DNA from 4 places in the Serratia rubidaea genome. Region 2 is predicted to be linked to each of the others. Evidence: predicted binding sites of a transcription regulator. Region 2 holds the regulator's gene; each other region holds the start of a gene.

Region 1 (4,211 bases), 1.9 Mb from region 2:
CAGCGTATCGAGGCAGATTTTCAGCGCCTGACGCAGCGGGATGGCTTCCCCCTTCGGGTAGCCGCGCCTGTGGGCGAAGCCGACGCACATCACCATCAGCGAGACGCACAGCAGCAGTCCCGGCAGAATACCGGCGACGAACAGCGAGGCGATCGACACCGTACCGCCGGCGGCCAGCGAATAGATCACCGCGTTATGGCTGGGCGGGATCAGGATCGCCTGCACCGAACCGCTGGCGGTGACCGAGGCGGCGTAGTCGCGCGGGTAGCCCTTTTTCTCCATCTCCGGCACCATCACCGAGCCGATCGAGGCGGTATCCGCCACCGAAGAGCCGGAGATCGCGCCGAAGAAGGTGGAGGCGACAATATTGACCAGCGACAGGCCGCCGCGCACAAAGCCGACGAAGATATAGGCGAAGCTGACCAGCCGGCGGGCGATGCCGCCTTCCGCCATAATGGCGCCGGCCAGGATAAAGAACGGGATCGCCAGCAGGGAGAACTTGTTGACGCCGCTGGTCATCTGAATCATCAGCGCCTCCAGCGGCAGATCGATCCACAGCGCGCCGGCGATGGCGCTCAGCCCCACGGCGTAGGCTACCGGCACGCCGATGGCCAGCAGCAGGGCGAGAGAGGCAAGCAGAATAAAGGCGTCCATAGCGCAGGCTCCGTCAGGTATTGCCGAGCATCACCAGCGGACGGTGGTGCTGCGGGCCGAAGAGTAACCGCTCAATCACGAACAGCAGCGTCACGGCTGAGCCAATCGGCAGCGGCAGATAGGCCTGGCCGGCGCTCAGCAGCGGGAACTCCGCCACCGGCTGCAGCCACAGCTGGCTGCACAGGCCGTAGCCGTAATAGAGAATAAACAGGCAGATTACCGTCATCAGCAGGTCCGCCAGCCGGCCGCAGCAGCGCTGCCAGAACGGCGGCAGGCGGTCGGTCAGCATATTGACGGCGATATGCGCGCCGGCGCGGTAGCTGACGGCGGCGCCGATAAAGGTAAAGGTGACCATGCACAGGATGGCGATCGGCTCCGGCCAGGCCGCGCCCTCATTGAGCACGTAGCGGCTGAAGATGCCCACCGGTATTACGGTGACCATCACCAGCAGCGCCGCGCCGGCCAGCCACATGGCGAGGCGGTACAGCAGATCCATCGCCTGATGATAAGCGTGCGCCATCAGCAACCTCCGACCAAGCAGGAAAAGGGGCGGTTATTGCACCGCGTTAATGCGGGCGATCAGATCCTGATGCGCCTTGCCGTACTGGTCGCGCACCGGCTGGGTCATCTTGTAGAACGCTGCGCGGTCGATGTCGTGGAACTGCACGCCGCCGGCCTTCATTTTTTCCAGCGCCTGCTGGTTATAGGCGGCCCACAGGGTGCGCTGTTCGGCCTGCGCCTCTTTCGCCAGCTTGAGGATCAGCTGCTGGTCGGCCGGGGTCAGTTGGTCCCATTTGACTTTGGAGTAGAGGAACAGCTCGGGAATAATAAAGTGGCGGCTCAGGGTGTAGTTTTTGGTTACCGGCAGATAGTTGTGGGCGATAAAGGTCGGCGGGTTGTTCTCCGCGCCGTCGATAACGCCGGTCTGCAGGCCGCTGAACACTTCGCTGACCCCCATGCTGACGGCGTTGGCGCCCATGGCTTTCAGCGTCGCCAGCGCAATCGGGCTGCCCTGCACGCGGATTTTCATCCCCTGCAGATCCTGCGGCTTCACCACCGGCTTTTTGGTGATCAGATTGCGGGTGCCGGAATCCATCCAGCCGAGGAACACCAAACGCGAGGTGGGGTCGTTGGTGATCTTGTCGCCGATCTCCTTGCCGATCTCACCGTCCAGCACCTTATGCAGATGCGCTTCGTCGCGGAAGATGTACGGCAGGGTGAACACGTCGATCTCCGGCAGAATCGCCGCCACCGGCGCCATGGAGACGCGGATCATATCAATCGCGCCAATCTGCGCCTGCTCAATCATCTGCTTTTCGTCGCCGAGCATGCCGCCGGGGAAGGTTTTCAGCTCCAGGCGATCCTGCGTGGCGGCCTTCAGCTTGTCGCCCAGATGTTGGACCGCGACGACATTGGGGTAGCCTTCCGGGTGGACGTCGGCGGCTTTGATTTGTTGCGCCAGTGCGGCCTGGCTGCACAGTAACGTGCAGAGCGAGAGGCACAAACCTGATAGGGCGTGGGGCAGTTTCATCGCAGATCTCCAGAGTGTCGGGCATCGGTTATTGTTTTTTCATCATCCCAGGCGCGCAGCGTGAACGGGAAAGGGGCGCGTCAGGCCGGTTTCGCGCTGCGTCAGTACAAAAGATAAACACAGTTGAAACCTGCTTGCTACATAATTGAAAAGCCGTTTTAAAAATAATTGATCGACGTCACTGTGAGGGGGAAAAAGCCCGCGCGTTTCGTGATGAGGTTAAAAAAACGACTAAACGGTGACGGGGTTGTTGGCGTTTGCGCGGGTAAATGTTACACAGCGGCGGGCGATAGCGCTGCGGCTGGCGCGGGTTAACGGTTTTTTGGACCGGAGATGCGTTATTGAGTAAATAATAATGATAACTACTATCAATCCGTGATTGGTTTGATATGATCGCACGCTGAATTCTGTTTAATTTTGATCGGTAATGGTTGGAGGCGCAGCGTGAAAACGGCTGGCAAGACTATGAATCAAAGAGCCCGCGGCGCTGGCCGGGGACAGTGGGGCGCCGCATTCGGGCGCGGTTTGATCGCGTCCATGGTGCTGGTGGCCGGGCTGGCCGGCAGCGCGCAGGCCGCGCCGGAAACTCAGCCGGCTGCTACCGAGAGCGCCTCTGCGGCAGCAACGCCGGCGCCGGCCAGCGCCGCGCCGCAGTCCGTGACGCCGGTTAACCCGGCGCCGACCGTTCAACCACCGGAAACGCGCGGTATGGATCTGTCCGTCTGGGGCATGTATCAGCACGCCGATGCGGTGGTGAAAACCGTAATGATCGGCCTGGTGCTGGCATCGATCATCACCTGGACCATTCTGTTTGCCAAAGGCAGCGAGCTGACGCGCGCCAAGCGCCGCCTGCGCCGTGAGCATCAGCAGCTGGCCGAAGCCCGCTCGCTGGATGAAGCCAGCCAGATGGCGCAGAGCTTCCAGCCGGAGAGCATCAGCGCCGTGCTGCTGAATGACGCGCAGAACGAGCTGGAGCTGTCGGCGGAATCCAACGACAACAACGGGATTAAAGAGCGCGCCGGTTTCCGCTTTGAGCGCCGGGTGGCGGCCTACGGGCGTCAGCTGGGCAAAGGCAACGGCTTCCTGGCCACCATCGGCGCGATTTCGCCGTTTGTCGGCCTGTTCGGCACCGTTTGGGGCATTATGAACAGCTTTATCGGCATCGCGCATTCGCAGACCACCAACCTGGCGGTGGTGGCTCCCGGCATCGCAGAAGCGCTGCTGGCTACCGCGCTGGGCCTGGTCGCTGCTATCCCGGCGGTGGTGATTTACAACATCTTTGCCCGCGTGATCGGCGGCCACCGCGCGCAGGTTGGCGACGTGGCGGCGCAGGTGCTGCTGCTGCTGAGCCGTGACCTGGATCTGGCGGCGACGGCGGAAGCCAAGCGCGCACAGCACGCACACCAGCTGCGGGCGGGGTGATCTATGGCGATGCGCTTAAATGAAGATTTGGACGACAGCGGCGAACTGCACGAAATCAACGTAACGCCGTTTATCGACGTTATGCTGGTGCTGTTGATCATCTTTATGGTGGCGGCGCCTCTGGCTACGGTGGATATCCGTGTCGATCTGCCGGCTTCGACGGCCAAGCCGCAGCCGCGCCCGGAAAAACCGGTGTTCCTGTCGGTGAAGGCTGACAAGCAGCTGTACGTCGGCGACCAGCCGGTGACGGCGGCGCAGCTGACCTCGGTACTGGACAGCCGCACTCAGTCCAACAAGGAAACCACCATCTTCTTCCAGGCGGACAAGAGCGTGGATTACGCCACGCTGATGAGCGTGATGGATACGCTACGCAACGCCGGCTACCTGAAAGTGGGGCTGGTGGGGATGGAAGGGGCTGCCAAGTAGTTTCTGCAGTTATAAGCAAGGCCGGGCATTGCCCGGCCTTGCTTTTATCACTGGTTGTTAAGCGCGCGCATGCGCCGCCGCGCGGGCAACCTGCTCATCGCTGGGGCGTACGCCGGTGTAGAGAACGAACTGCTCCAGCGCCTGCAGCGCAATCACCTCCGCGCCGGTAATCACCGCT
Region 2 (4,211 bases):
GCTACCAGAAACTGATGGCGCAGGGCAAGCAGCAGGAGGCGGAGGCGTACCGGCTGGTCGACCCGACCGATACCTCGAACACCACCTCGGTACAGTTCTTTAACCGTCAGAGCTACCTGAACCCGTGCCTGGACTCCTCCACCCGCTTTGTCGACAAAGTGATGGGGGAACTGGTCAAAATGCATCAGGAGGCGGGGCAGCCGATCGGCACCTGGCACTTTGGTGGCGATGAGGCGAAAAACATCCGTCTGGGGGCCGGCTACACCGACGTGAAGAAACCGGAGGCGGGCAAGGGGATGCTCGATCTGAGCAAGGAAGATAAGCCATGGGCGAAGTCGCAGGCCTGCCAGCGGCTGATCGACAGCGGTAAAGTGGCGGATATGGAACATCTGCCGAGCTACTTCGGCCAGGAGGTCAGCAAGCTGGTGAAGGCGCACGGTATCGATCGGATGCAGGCCTGGCAGGATGGCCTGAAAGACGCCAAGGACGCCAAAGCGTTCGCCACTTCGCGTGTGGGCGTCAACTTCTGGGATACCCTGTACTGGGGCGGTTTTGACTCGGTGAACGACTGGGCCAACAAGGGTTATGAAGTGGTGGTCTCCAACCCGGACTATGTCTATCTGGACTTCCCGTATGAAGTGAACCCGAACGACAGCGGCTATTACTGGGGCACCCGCTTCAGCGACGAGCGCAAGATTTTCAGCTTTGCTCCGGACAATATGCCGCAGAATGCCGAAACCTCGGTCGACCGTGACGGCAACGCGTTCAGCGCCAAGAGCGACAAGCCGTGGCCGGGGGCGCACGGTCTGTCCGCCCAGCTGTGGAGCGAGGTGGTGCGAACCGATCCGCAGATGGAGTATATGATCTTCCCACGTGCGCTGTCGGTGGCCGAGCGCGCCTGGCACCGCGCCGACTGGGAGCTGGACTATCAGGCGGGCCGCGAGTACAAGGGTGGGGAAACCCGCTTTGTCGACGGCAAAAAGCTGGCGCAGGAGTGGCAGGTTTTTGCCAATATCCTGGGGCAGCGTGAACTGGCCAAGCTGGATGCGGGCGGTATCCGCTATCGCCTGCCGGTGCCGGGCGCACGCATTGACGGCGGCAGGCTGGAGGCCAATATTGCACTGCCGGGCCTGACCATCGAGTATTCGACCGACGGCGGTCAGAGCTGGCAGCGCTATGATGACGCCGCCAGACCGGCGGTGCAGGGCGAGGTGCAGGTGCGTTCGGCAAGCCCGGACGGCAAGCGCTTCAGCCGCGCGGAGCCGGTAACGGCCTAAGCCAAACGTCTGCGGCGCCCATCGCTATAACGGCGGGCGCCGCAGCGGCTCCTCGATCGACAGGCATAAAAAAACCGCCGTGCGGCGGTTCCTGATTTACGCTGGCAGGCCAGCTTTATTTCTTGTTATGCAGCGTATCGTTTTCACGGCAGTCACCGCTGGTGCAGTGGCCATACAGGTACAGGCTGTGGTTGGTGAGCTTGATGCCGTGCTGTTTGGCGATATCACGCTGACGCGCTTCGATGGACTCATCGCTGAACTCGATCACTTTGCCGCAGTCCAGGCAGATCAGGTGATCGTGGTGATGCTGTTGGGTCAGCTCAAATACGGACTTGCCGCCTTCGAAGTTGTGACGGGTAACGATACCGGCGTCGTCAAACTGGTTCAGTACGCGGTAAACCGTCGCCAGACCAATCTCTTCGCCCATGTCGATCAGTTTCTTATACAAATCTTCCGCACTGACATGATGGCAAGCCGGATCTTGCAGCACTTCCAGGATTTTGAGTCGCGGAAGCGTGACTTTTAAGCCGGCCTTCTTCAATGCGGTGTTGTTGTCAGTCATGCGGATTCAGTCCTGTTACTATGCTAATCAGTTGAGGCATTGTTGCCTGTGGCATCGGTCGGCACAAAGCGTTAATAGCGACTCATTATAGAACCGGTTGACCTAAATGGAAACCGCCGGTTGTTAACAAAAGTCTATTGCGCCGTTACATGTTGCGCGTGCAACATCTTGATGAATGGGATAAACCGGGGCCAGAGTCTACCGTGACGGGGAGGGAAGTTACTAATATGTAGCTTCTATTGCTTCAATCCGTGATGCCGATAACGGCCCCGCCGGTCAGCGGGAGCCGTCTCGCAGCATTGCGGAGCATAATATCAGCCGATGATATCGGCCAGGCTCAGCTCTGCGACGATCTGTTTGACCCAGGCTTCTACGCGTTCGTTGGTCAGTTCCGGCTGGCGGTCTTCATCAATGGCCAAACCGATAAAGTTGTCGTCGTCCGCCAGACCCTTGGAGGCTTCGAAATGGTAGCCTTTGGTTGGCCAGTGGCCGACGATAGCGGCGCCGCGCGGTTCGATAATATCGCGGATGGTGCCCATCGCGTCGCAGAAGTACTCGGCATAGTCTTCCTGATCGCCGCAGCCGAACAGCGCAACCAGCTTACCGTTGAAGTCTATTTCTTCCAGCGTCGGGAAAAAGTCGTCCCAGTCACATTGTGCTTCACCGTAGTACCAGGTCGGGATGCCCAGCAGCAAAATGTCGAATGCGTCCAGATCTTCTTTGCTGCTTTTGGCGATGTCGTGAATCTCAGCAACATCATCGCCGAAGTCTTTGCGAAGGAGCTTTTGAATCATCTTGGCAATGTTTTCGGTATTGCCCGTGTCGCTGCCAAAGAAAATGCCTACGTTAGCCATATTGCGTATAACCTTTTAATTCAATAAATTACAATACGTTTCGCCTGCTGATCGCATCGGTATCGTTGTAAAGTAGCGTCTTGGTAAAGACCTGGGTCCCACCGGTAAACGCCTATCATGCCAGAAATTTGCTCCGGGGTTTTATCGCGTTCATGCGATGCCGGAAAGTAAGGCGGCGTTAAGCGGGCATCGCCTTACGCCGTGTGCGGCTGCCGCACGTTATTATTGCGACGGCTGTTCGTCCGCCAGCTGCGCCAGCAGCATTTGCTCGATCAGTTCGCTGCGGCTGATGTTGCGCTGTTCGGCCAGCCTGTTCAGCGCTTCCACCGCTTCCGCGTTGATTTTCAGTTCCACACGCCGTAACCCGCGGACTTTATCGCGCCGTAACTGATTACGCTTATTGATTCTAAGCTGTTCATCACGGGATAACGGGTTGGTTTTCGGGCGCCCCGGACGGCGTTCATCTGCGAACAGATCCAGCGTCGTGCGATCCGTTTGTTCTTTTGCCATAGGTAGCGGTACTGCAAGGGAATTAGCATCAAAAAGCGATGGTCTGCTTTCCGGACGCTGTGGTTAATACCGTTCAGGTCGTTACAACCTAAGCCAACTTTGCCCCCAATCTGGCGCCGGACAGCACGCTGGGGATGGCGGCAAAAATTATAGCGCGCCATCTTACCCCAGCAGGCGTCGCAACGACAATGCCTAACTGAGGCGCAAACGCGCTAAGCCGTTATCTTTAGCGCGTTTTTTCGCCACCTGCGTTCAGGGCTGGCCCAAAAAGCGGTGAATGGCGCGCAGCACCGCCTGCGGTTTTTCCGCATGCACCCAGTGTCCGGTGCCGGCCACCTCGTAGGCGCGCGCCTGCGGAAACTGGCGCGCGATGGCGTCGCGATAGCTGTTTTGCACGTACTCTGACAGCCCGCCGCGGATAAACAGCGTTGGGTGGGGCCAGGCGGGCACTTCGCGCCAGCCGATAATCGCCGCGTAGTTGGCGATCAGCACCGGCAGGTTGAAGCGCCACTCTCCCTGGTGAAAGGATTTCAGCAGGAACTGAATGACCCCTTCTTCATCCAGATAGTCGCGCATCAGCTGCGCCGCCTGCTGGCGCTGGGTAAGGCCGGCGTCGCTGACCGCCGTCAGGGCGGCGAAGATGTCGTCATGGTGGCGGCTCGGGTAGGCCACCGGGGCGATATCGATCACCACCAGCCGTGCAATGCGGTCGGGCGCCAGCGCGGTCAGCGCCATGGCGGCCTTGCCGCCCATCGAATGGCCGATCACGATGGCGCGGGCGATCTGGAGGTCGTCCAGCAGCGTCAGCAGGTCTTGCGCCATCGCGGCATAGCTCATCTCATCGGAACGCGGCGACAGGCCGTGGTTACGCAGATCGACTTTAATCACGCTGTGCTGCTGATTCAGATCGCGCGCCAGCACCCCGAGGTTGTCGAGATTGCCGAACAGGCCGTGGATCAGCAGGATAGGCAGGGTATCGGTGTTCTCCGCCTGTGCGGCCAGCAATTG
Region 3 (4,211 bases), 940 kb from region 2:
GAAACGCTGATACCAGAACCAGCGCCCGGCGCCGACGCGGATCACCGCCTGACGATACAGCGGCCGCTCGCCGTCGGCGGGCAGCGGCTGCGCCAGATCGTCCTCCATCAGCGCCAGCGCGGCCTGCTCCGCGTCCGGCCGCTGGCTGAAGTCCAGCCACTCGGCGGGCGCGACCTGCGCCGGATCGGCCCGCAGCGGCAGGCGCTGCTGCGGCACACCGTCCGCCGACTCGTAGAACTGCGCCTGCACGGTATCGGCCTCCGCCAGCCCCTGGCGGATGGCGCGCTCCAGGCACGAACGGTCAATCTCGCCGCGCAGTTCGGTGTAGTGCGCCACGGCAAAGCTGTTGCGCCGCTGCGCAATCTGATCGGCGATCCAGATGCCCGGCTGCGCCGCAACCAGCGGACAGGTTTGATAATCGAGCCGGGTTTCAGGCAGTGAAAGGGTTTCTGACATGCTTGCTATCCTTTTCCTTAAACGGAATCTATCGGAACTTGAGCGCGCGGGTTACTGCGCCGGCGTCACGCTGTTTTTCAGCACCGCGGGGCGCATGTCCTGCCAATGCGCTTCGATAAACGCGATGCACTCGGCGCGCGTCGCCGGCCCCATCACCTCGTGCCAGCCTGCCGGCACGGCGGCAAACTGCGGCCACAGCGAATACTGCTGTTGCTGATTGATCAGCACCAAAAACGGCAGGCTTTCATCATCAAAAGGGTTTTGTTGTTCCTGAGTCATTTCCATCACCTGTTAGTCGAAATGTATGTCGTCCATAGCGGAAAGCAGCCAGTGCAATCCGTCCAGCAGCCCGCCGCGCCAGCACAGCGCGTCGTGGCCGCCGGAAAATACCCGGTAGTTGACCCGATGCCCGGCGGCCTTCAGCGCCTGCTGCATCTGTTGATTAACGAATTCAATATCCTCTTCCCGGCTGCCGGCCTCCTGAAACACCGTCAGCGTGCCGGCGGCCACCCGGCCCTGACGCACCTGCTGCGTCAGCCAGCCTTCGTCAAACTCCGCCCGCCGGGCGAAATCGGTGACGTACTGCACCGTCGGCCACCAGAACGAGCCGGACTGGCTCAGCACCCGGCCGAAACGCTGCGGCCAGTGCAGCCCGGCGTACATCGCCGCCAGACCGCCGTAGCTCTGCCCCGCCACCACGGTGCGCGCGCCGCTGTCGCTGAACGCCATGCGTTGCCGCACCAGCGGCAGCAACTCCGCCTGCAGCGCCAGCCAGAAGTCGGCATTGCAGGGCAGCTCCCGCTCGCGGTGCTGCCCGTCAATCACGTCAACCAGCAGATAACAGGCGGCCGGCAGGCGGCCCGCCGCCGTTTCACGCGCCAGCACCGGCAGCAGCGGCTGGCCGTCAACCCAGTTCTGGCCGTCCAGCAGGATCACCAGCGGCCGCTCCGCCGCAGCGGCGCCCTCGCCGCTGGCGTAGGCCCAGATGCGGCGCTGATTGCCCAGCGCTTCGCTGCGCCAGAGGAACTGATGTATATGCGCCGGATCCAACGGCGGCGGCGCGGTCAGCCAGGCGCGCTGATCGGCGGCGTCCGGCCCCTGCGCCAGCGACAGCGGTTGACCGATGCGGGTCGACGCGGCGGGATACGGGTTTAACGGGTCGGCAATCGCCAGCGGGAAAAGGGAGATCCACCAGGCGCGCTGCTGCTGGCGGCACTGCGCCCGATCGGCGCTGAAAAGCGGAGGAAGCTGCGCGTCCTGCACCGGGATCAGGCTGTAACTGCCGCGCCAGTCGCGCGGCAGCAGGAATGAGCCGTGCCAGATATCCGTACCCGCCAGGCGCCGTAACGTGCTTGGCTCGGTACTGTGGTGGTCGGTCACGCCGTTGATATCGAGATAGACCCGCCGGATCGGCGAGCGGCGTTCGTCCCCGTGCGGATCGCGCCACAGCCAGGTAAAACGCACCTGTTGCCGGTCATGCTCTTCGACCACCGGCGTTCCCCGCTGGGCAATCTGTCGCCACCACGCCGGCTGCCCGGCCGTCTCGGCCTGCAGCCAGCGGCTGACCGTCCCTGCCGCTACCGTGCTCTGTGCGCTTACTGCCGCTCCCTGCCGGGCGGCTGGCAAAATATGCATGTAATTCCTTACGGTAAAATGAGGTACTTTTACGAAGATTTACAATCGTATTGATAATCATTCTTATTTTCAATATCATTTGCGAGCTTTTTTGCTGTGGCGGAAATGACAGCAAATCAGTGACGGCCAACTGGTGGGATAAACGGGGCCGCAGCAGGCGGCGTGGACAGCCACGTACGCCTCCATACAGCAAAAATTGACTCAGGGGTTAAAATGAGATTGAAAAACAAAGGGATAACTAGAAAACAACCGGCCGCGCCCGGGCAGCTGTTCTATTTGTTATTTTCACCTTCCCTCATCCTGTTGCCGGCGCTGCCGGGCCATGCGGCGGACGAAGAGAACATCATCGTGACCGCGCAAAGCGTCACCGCGCCGCTGAGAGGACCGGTGGCCAAAGACAGCGCCGCCGGCACCAAGACCGCCACGCCGCTGCGCAAAACGCCGCAGGCGATTTCCGTGATCACCCGCCAGCAGATGGACGACCAGGCCGCCCTCTCCGTTTCCGACGCGCTGAACTACACCAGCGGCCTGCTGACCAACTACCGCGGCGGCTCCAACCGCAACGACGAGGTGATCGCCCGCGGCTTTCGCTATATGCCCAAGTTTCTTGACGGTCTGAGCTACGGCCTTTCCGGTCAGGCCGGCGCGGCGGGCCAGATCGATCCCTGGCTGCTGGAACGCGTTGAGGTGGTGCATGGCCCGGCCTCCGTGCTGTACGGTCAGGTAAACCCGGGGGGCATTATCAGCATGACCAGCAAGCGCCCCACCGCCGAGAGCATTCATAAAATCCGCCTCAGCGGCGGCAACCGCCACTACGGCGAGGCGGCGTTTGACTTCGGCGGCCGGCTGAACGATGACAATACGCTGTTCTACCGGCTGAACGGCGTCGCCAGCACCCAGCACCAGTCGATGAAAGACAACAAGCAGCAGCGTCTGGCCATCGCCCCGGCGCTCACCTGGCTGCCCAATGCCGACACCAGTTTCACCCTGCTGACCAGCTACCAGAATGAGCCGAAGGCCGGCTTCCGTAACTTCCTGCCCGCCAACGGCACGGTGTTTTCCACCAGCGCGGGGCGGATCCCCTACGACCTTAACGTCAGCGATCCGAGCTACAACCAGGCGAAGCGCGAGCAAACCTCGGTGGGCTATATTTTCGACCACAGCCTCAGCGACGCGCTCACCTTCCAGCAGAACCTGCGCTACACCAATATGGATGAGTCCTACAAATATCTGGTGTACACCTTCGACGCCGACGACCGTAACGACCACTCCATCAATCGCCGGCCGCAGCACGATAAAATCGAGTCGCAGGAGCTGGGCATCGACAACCAGCTGAAGGCTGAATTCGCCACCGCCGACGTCAGCCACACGCTGCTGGGCGGGCTGGATTACAAATGGAGCGACGTGGACAGCAAGCTGTGGCGCGACAGCGGCGACCAATACATTCTCGACTGGGCGCACCCGACCCCGGTGCATATCGATGAAAGCACCTTCAGCCTGGCCACCAGCAGCCGCAAAAAGCTGGATCAGTTGGGGATCTACCTGCAGGATCAGCTGGAGTGGCAACGCTGGAACCTGCTGCTGTCCGGCCGGCAGGACTGGTCGGAAGTCCGCACTCAGGATCGCGTGGCGGACAGCGACGTGCAGCAGAACGACAGCAAGTTCAGCGGCCGTGCCGGCCTGCTGTACGCGTTTGATAACGGGCTGTCGCCGTACGTCAGCTACAGCACCTCCTTCGAACCCAACCTGAGCAGCGGCGCGCCGGGCAGCGATCCGTTCAAACCCACCACCGGCGAGCAGACCGAAATCGGCCTGAAATATCAACCGCCGGGCAGCAACACGCTGCTGACCCTGTCGGCTTTTGATATCACCCAGAAAAACATCACCGCCTATAACAGCGTAACCGGCTATAACGAGCAGGTCGGCAAGGTGCGTTCCAAAGGGATTGAGGCCGAAGCGCACGCCCAGCTGACGCCGTCCATCAACCTGATCGCCGCCTACAGCTACACCGATGCGGTGACCAAGGAGAGCGCCATCAGCGGCCAGGTCGGCCATACGCCCGCCAGCATTCCGCGCCACGCCGCCTCCGCCTGGGGCAGCTACCGCTTCCGCCACGGCGC
Region 4 (4,211 bases), 950 kb from region 2:
GAATGTGAGACATTATGGCTAAACCCTCTTTTTTGCTTGATTTCAGTTTGCTGAAAAACAATGCGCATTTCCGGGCGATTTTCTGCGCCCGCATGCTGTCGGTGTTTTCGCTGGGGATGCTGGCGGTCGGCGTGCCGATTCAGATCCAGGCGATGACCGGTTCGACGCTGCAGGTCGGGGTGGCGGTGGCGCTGGACGGCGTCGGCATGTTTATCGGCCTGATGCTGGGCGGCGTGCTGGCCGACCGCTTCGACCGCCGTAAGCTGATCCTGTTTGCGCGCGGCACCTGCGGCCTGGGCTTTGTGGCGCTGAGTCTGAACGCCTTCGCCCCGGCGCCGTCGCTGTGGGCGCTGTATCTGCTGGCCGCCTGGGACGGCTTCTTCGGTGCGCTGGGCATGACCGCGCTGATGGCGGTGATCCCGCTGCTGGTGGGGCGGGAAAATCTGGCCGCCGCCGGCGCGCTCAGCATGATCACCGTGCGTCTGGGGGCGATTCTGGCGCCGGCGCTGGGGGGCGTGATTATCGTCGCCGGCGGCGTGGGGGCGGCGTTTGCCGTGGCGGCGGCCGGCACCCTGGGCACGCTGATCCCGCTGACGCGGCTGCCGACGCTGCGGCCGCAGGCGCAGGAGCCGGAACATCCGCTGCGGGCGCTGGCCAGCGGCGTACAGTTTGTCTGGCGGCACAAAGTGGTGGGATCGGTGGTGCTGCTGGGGATGCTGATGAGCATCGTCGGCGCGGTGCGCATTCTGTTTCCGGCGCTGGCGCAGGAGACCTATCAGGTGGGCACCTCGGCCGTCGGCCTGATGTATTCGGCGGTGCCGCTGGGGGCGATGCTGGGAGCCTTTACCAGCGGCTGGGTGCCGCGTTTCCCGCGGCCGGGGGTGCTGATGCTGAGCGCGGCGATCTGTGCGTTTGTCGCCATCGCCTCGCTGGGGGTGTTCAGCAGCCTGCTGCCGGCGCTGATCGCGCTGGTGTGCTACGGCTATGCCAACGCCATTGCCTCGCTGCTGCAGTTTACGCTGATCCAGAGCAACACGCCGGACCATCTGCTGGGGCGGGTGAACAGTCTCGGCACCGCGCAGGACGTTACCGGCGACTCGCTGGGAGCGCTGGGGCTGGGCGTGGTCGGCAGGGTGCTGACGCCGCTGCTCAGCGTGCTGACCTTCGGCGGAGCGGCCGCGGCGATCGGCGTGCTGCTGGCGTGCTGCGTGCGTACGCTGCGCCACTGTGCGCTGCCTGCGTCGCCGCAGGAGGAAGAGGAGGAACCGGCGGGCGGGGAGCCGGCGGCGGCGGACTCCCGGCCCTGAGTTGCACGCTTTGAGTTACGGTGTCACGTTGGCGAACTGCTGCTCCAGAGCGTCCAGCAGATTGTTGGCGCTGTAATAATCCAGCCTGAAAGTATCCAGACCCATCGCGTAAACCCGCTGCCGGCGCACCGCCGGCAGCTGCGACAGAAACGGGTTGCCGGCAAACTTATTCACCGTCCGGCCGTCGGCGGAAAACAGCAGGACGGTAGCGCCGGTGACCGCCCGCGCCATTTTTTCCCCGCTGAGCTGAATAATATCGTTGCGCTTGCCCTGCGCGCTGTTGCCGCTGATGCCCGGCGGCAGCGACGCGAGGGTAAAGCCCAGCTCCTGCAGCAGTTGCCCCTGCGCCGACGCCGGCGTCCAGATATTCATCCCGCGTCCGTCTTCGTAATACACCAGCGCCGAAGTGGGCTGCGGCGGCAGGGCGATACGCTGTTTCAGCGTTGCCACCCGCCGCTCGAAGCGCGCGACGGCGGCCTGCGCATCCGCCTCATGGCCGGTGATCTTGCCCAGCCGCTGCGTCAGGCCCTGCCAGCTGATATTGCCGTAATCAATCACCACCGTCGGGGCGATGGCCGACAGCTGGTCGTACAGCTTCAGCGCGGAGTCGCCGCCGGTGGCGGACATCACGATCAGATCCGGCGCTTCGGCGGCGATCGCTTCGGCGTTGGGCTCGCTGATATACAGCGGCTTCAGCCGGCGCGCCTGCGCGGCCTGGCTCCACTGGGTGAAAAACCCCTGGCCGTCGGCCACCGTCGAGTTGCGTGCGGTGGCGCCGGTGCCGACCAGCGGGGCGTTAATCGCCAACAGCGAACCGGTCAGCGTCACGCTGGTGGAAACGATGCGCTGCGGCGGCTGCTGCAGCACCACGTCGCCCTGCGGCGTATGCAGGGTGCGCGGCCAGGCGGCGTCCGCGGCATAGCCCGCCGGGGCGGACAGCAGCAGACAGGTCAGTAGGGGGGAAAACAGCGGAAATAAACGCGAGGGCTGCACGGCCGGTCACTCCTTGATAGCGAAACTGAAAGATACATCGCGTCAGGCTGCAGGGCGATAGCTAGCTGACTAACGATTTTTTGCAATATGTTTTTACATCAACAATACAAATAATTATAGTTCTCATTCGTATTACTGTGCGAGGCCTTTGTGCTATCGCGTGATTAATATGCCGCAGGGAAAGACATCAATACCGGGATCGCCGCGCTTGCAGGTGATTGAACACGGGCACAGGGAAAATCGGCGCCAGCGCGCGGCGGCCATCACGCCGGCGCATGTCGCCCACTGACAATAATAAAACCCGTAAGGATAAAATAATGATTTTGGCTAAACGCCGTAGCCGGCCTGGCCGCGTCCGTACCCTGATCGTCGGCGGCCGGGCGATGCCGGCGCTGTCAGCCCTTGCCGTACTGGTGAGCGCCGCGCTGCACCTGCCGCAGGCCGCCGCGCAGGCGACGGAGCAGGAAGACAACATCTTGGTGGAAGCCGCCGCCGGCGACGATGACGCCACGCAGCAGGACTACAGCGTGCCGATTACCCGGGCGGGCACCAAGATGAATCTGACCCCCCGCGATATTCCGCAGTCGGTCAGCGTGATCGGCCGGCAGCGCATGCAGGACCAGCAGATGCAAACGCTGGGCGACGTGCTGAAAAACACCACCGGCGTATCGGAAAAAGTGGCCGACTTTGACCGCAGCACCTTCTATTCGCGCGGTTTTCTGATTGATAACTATATGGTGGATGATATTCCCACGGTGTTCGAGGAGCGCTGGAACCTGGGGGATTCCGCCTCGGACACCGCGCTGTATGAGCGCATTGAGGTGGTGCGCGGCGCAACCGGCCTGATGACCGGTGCGGGCAACCCGTCCGCCGCGGTGAATATGGTGCGCAAGCATGCGGACAGCAAAACCTTTACCGGCAATCTCTCCGCCAGCTACGGCAGCTGGAACAAACAGCGCTATGTGCTGGATCTCTCCGCGCCGCTGACGGACTCGGGCAATGTACGCGGCCGCATGGTAGCCGGCTATCAGGATAACGACAGCTATATCGACCGCTACAGCGCCAACAAGAAGTTCCTGTACGGCGTGGTGGACGCCGACCTGAGCGACAGCACCACGCTGTCGGCGGGCTATGAGTATCAGGAAACCAACGCCGACAGCCCGCCCTGGGGCGGCGTGCCGCGCTGGTATCGCGACGGCGGCAAAACCGACTATTCACGTTCGTTCAACACCGCGCCGGACTGGGCCTATAACGACAAGCAGTCGCGCAAACTGTTCGCCACGCTGAAGCAGCGCTTCGGCAACGGCTGGCAGTTCACCCTGAACGGCACCCACAGCGAAACCAAACTCGACAGCAAACAGCTGTATATCGACGGCTTCTTCGACCGCGACAGCGGCATCGGCGTCAGTGCCTACCCGGATTATCCGGTGGTCGGCGGCACCGGCTACAACACCGGTACGCGCAAGGTGCATGCCATTGACGCCTTCGCCAGCGGGCCGTATCAGCTGTTCGGCCGCCAGCATCAGCTGATGGCCGGGGTCAGCTACAGCCGGCAGACCAACCGCTACCTGAACGCCTTCGCCAACCTGTCGGCCGATGACGTCGGCAACTTCAATCACTGGAACGGCCAGTTCCCGGAAAGCGACTGGGGCGAGATGAGCGTGGCGCAGCAGGACACCATCCACCAGAAATCAGCCTATGCCGCGACGCGCATTTCACTGGCGGATCCGCTGCATCTGATCGCCGGCGCGCGCTATACCCAATGGAGCACCAGCACGCTGACGCAGAATATGGCGAAAAACAACGTCTCCCCGTACGCCGGGCTGGTGTATGACATCAACGACGCCTGGTCCGCCTACGCCAGCTACACCTCGGTGTTCAAGCCGCAGACCTACCGTGACAGCAGCGGCC

Evidence for each region. Region 2 encodes Fur, which represses iron uptake genes when iron is present. Its sites were predicted from a motif close to ATAATAATGAGAACNACTATCAA; they were not measured.
Region 1: exbB (tol-pal system-associated acyl-CoA thioesterase) is a predicted target of Fur. The motif match lies at 2,535-2,557, and genes of this name have one in related genera.
Region 3: fes (enterochelin esterase) is a predicted target of Fur. The motif match lies at 2,142-2,164, and genes of this name have one in related genera.
Region 4: fepB (Fe2+-enterobactin ABC transporter substrate-binding protein) is a predicted target of Fur. The motif match lies at 2,411-2,433, and genes of this name have one in related genera.

The regions. Positions count from the first base shown of each region.
Region 1 is NZ_CP065640.1:802,541-806,751, reverse strand. It holds gene I6G83_RS03720 (TRAP transporter large permease) at 1-654, opposite strand, end outside; gene I6G83_RS03715 (TRAP transporter small permease) at 668-1,174, opposite strand; gene I6G83_RS03710 (TRAP transporter substrate-binding protein) at 1,208-2,185, opposite strand; gene exbB (tol-pal system-associated acyl-CoA thioesterase) at 2,630-3,607, shown strand; gene exbD (TonB system transport protein ExbD) at 3,611-4,033, shown strand; gene I6G83_RS03695 (shikimate 5-dehydrogenase) at 4,091-4,211, opposite strand, start outside.
Region 2 is NZ_CP065640.1:2,749,040-2,753,250, forward strand. It holds gene I6G83_RS12825 (beta-N-acetylhexosaminidase) at 1-1,277, shown strand, start outside; gene fur (ferric iron uptake transcriptional regulator) at 1,393-1,839, opposite strand; gene fldA (flavodoxin FldA) at 2,154-2,693, opposite strand; gene ybfE (LexA regulated protein) at 2,916-3,203, opposite strand; gene ybfF (esterase) at 3,456-4,211, opposite strand, start outside.
Region 3 is NZ_CP065640.1:3,689,321-3,693,531, reverse strand. It holds gene I6G83_RS17370 (amino acid adenylation domain-containing protein) at 1-456, opposite strand, end outside; gene I6G83_RS17365 (MbtH family protein) at 508-735, opposite strand; gene fes (enterochelin esterase) at 748-2,091, opposite strand; gene I6G83_RS17355 (TonB-dependent siderophore receptor) at 2,305-4,211, shown strand, end outside.
Region 4 is NZ_CP065640.1:3,701,672-3,705,882, forward strand. It holds gene entS (enterobactin transporter EntS) at 15-1,307, shown strand; gene fepB (Fe2+-enterobactin ABC transporter substrate-binding protein) at 1,323-2,300, opposite strand; gene fhuE (ferric-rhodotorulic acid/ferric-coprogen receptor FhuE) at 2,684-4,211, shown strand, end outside.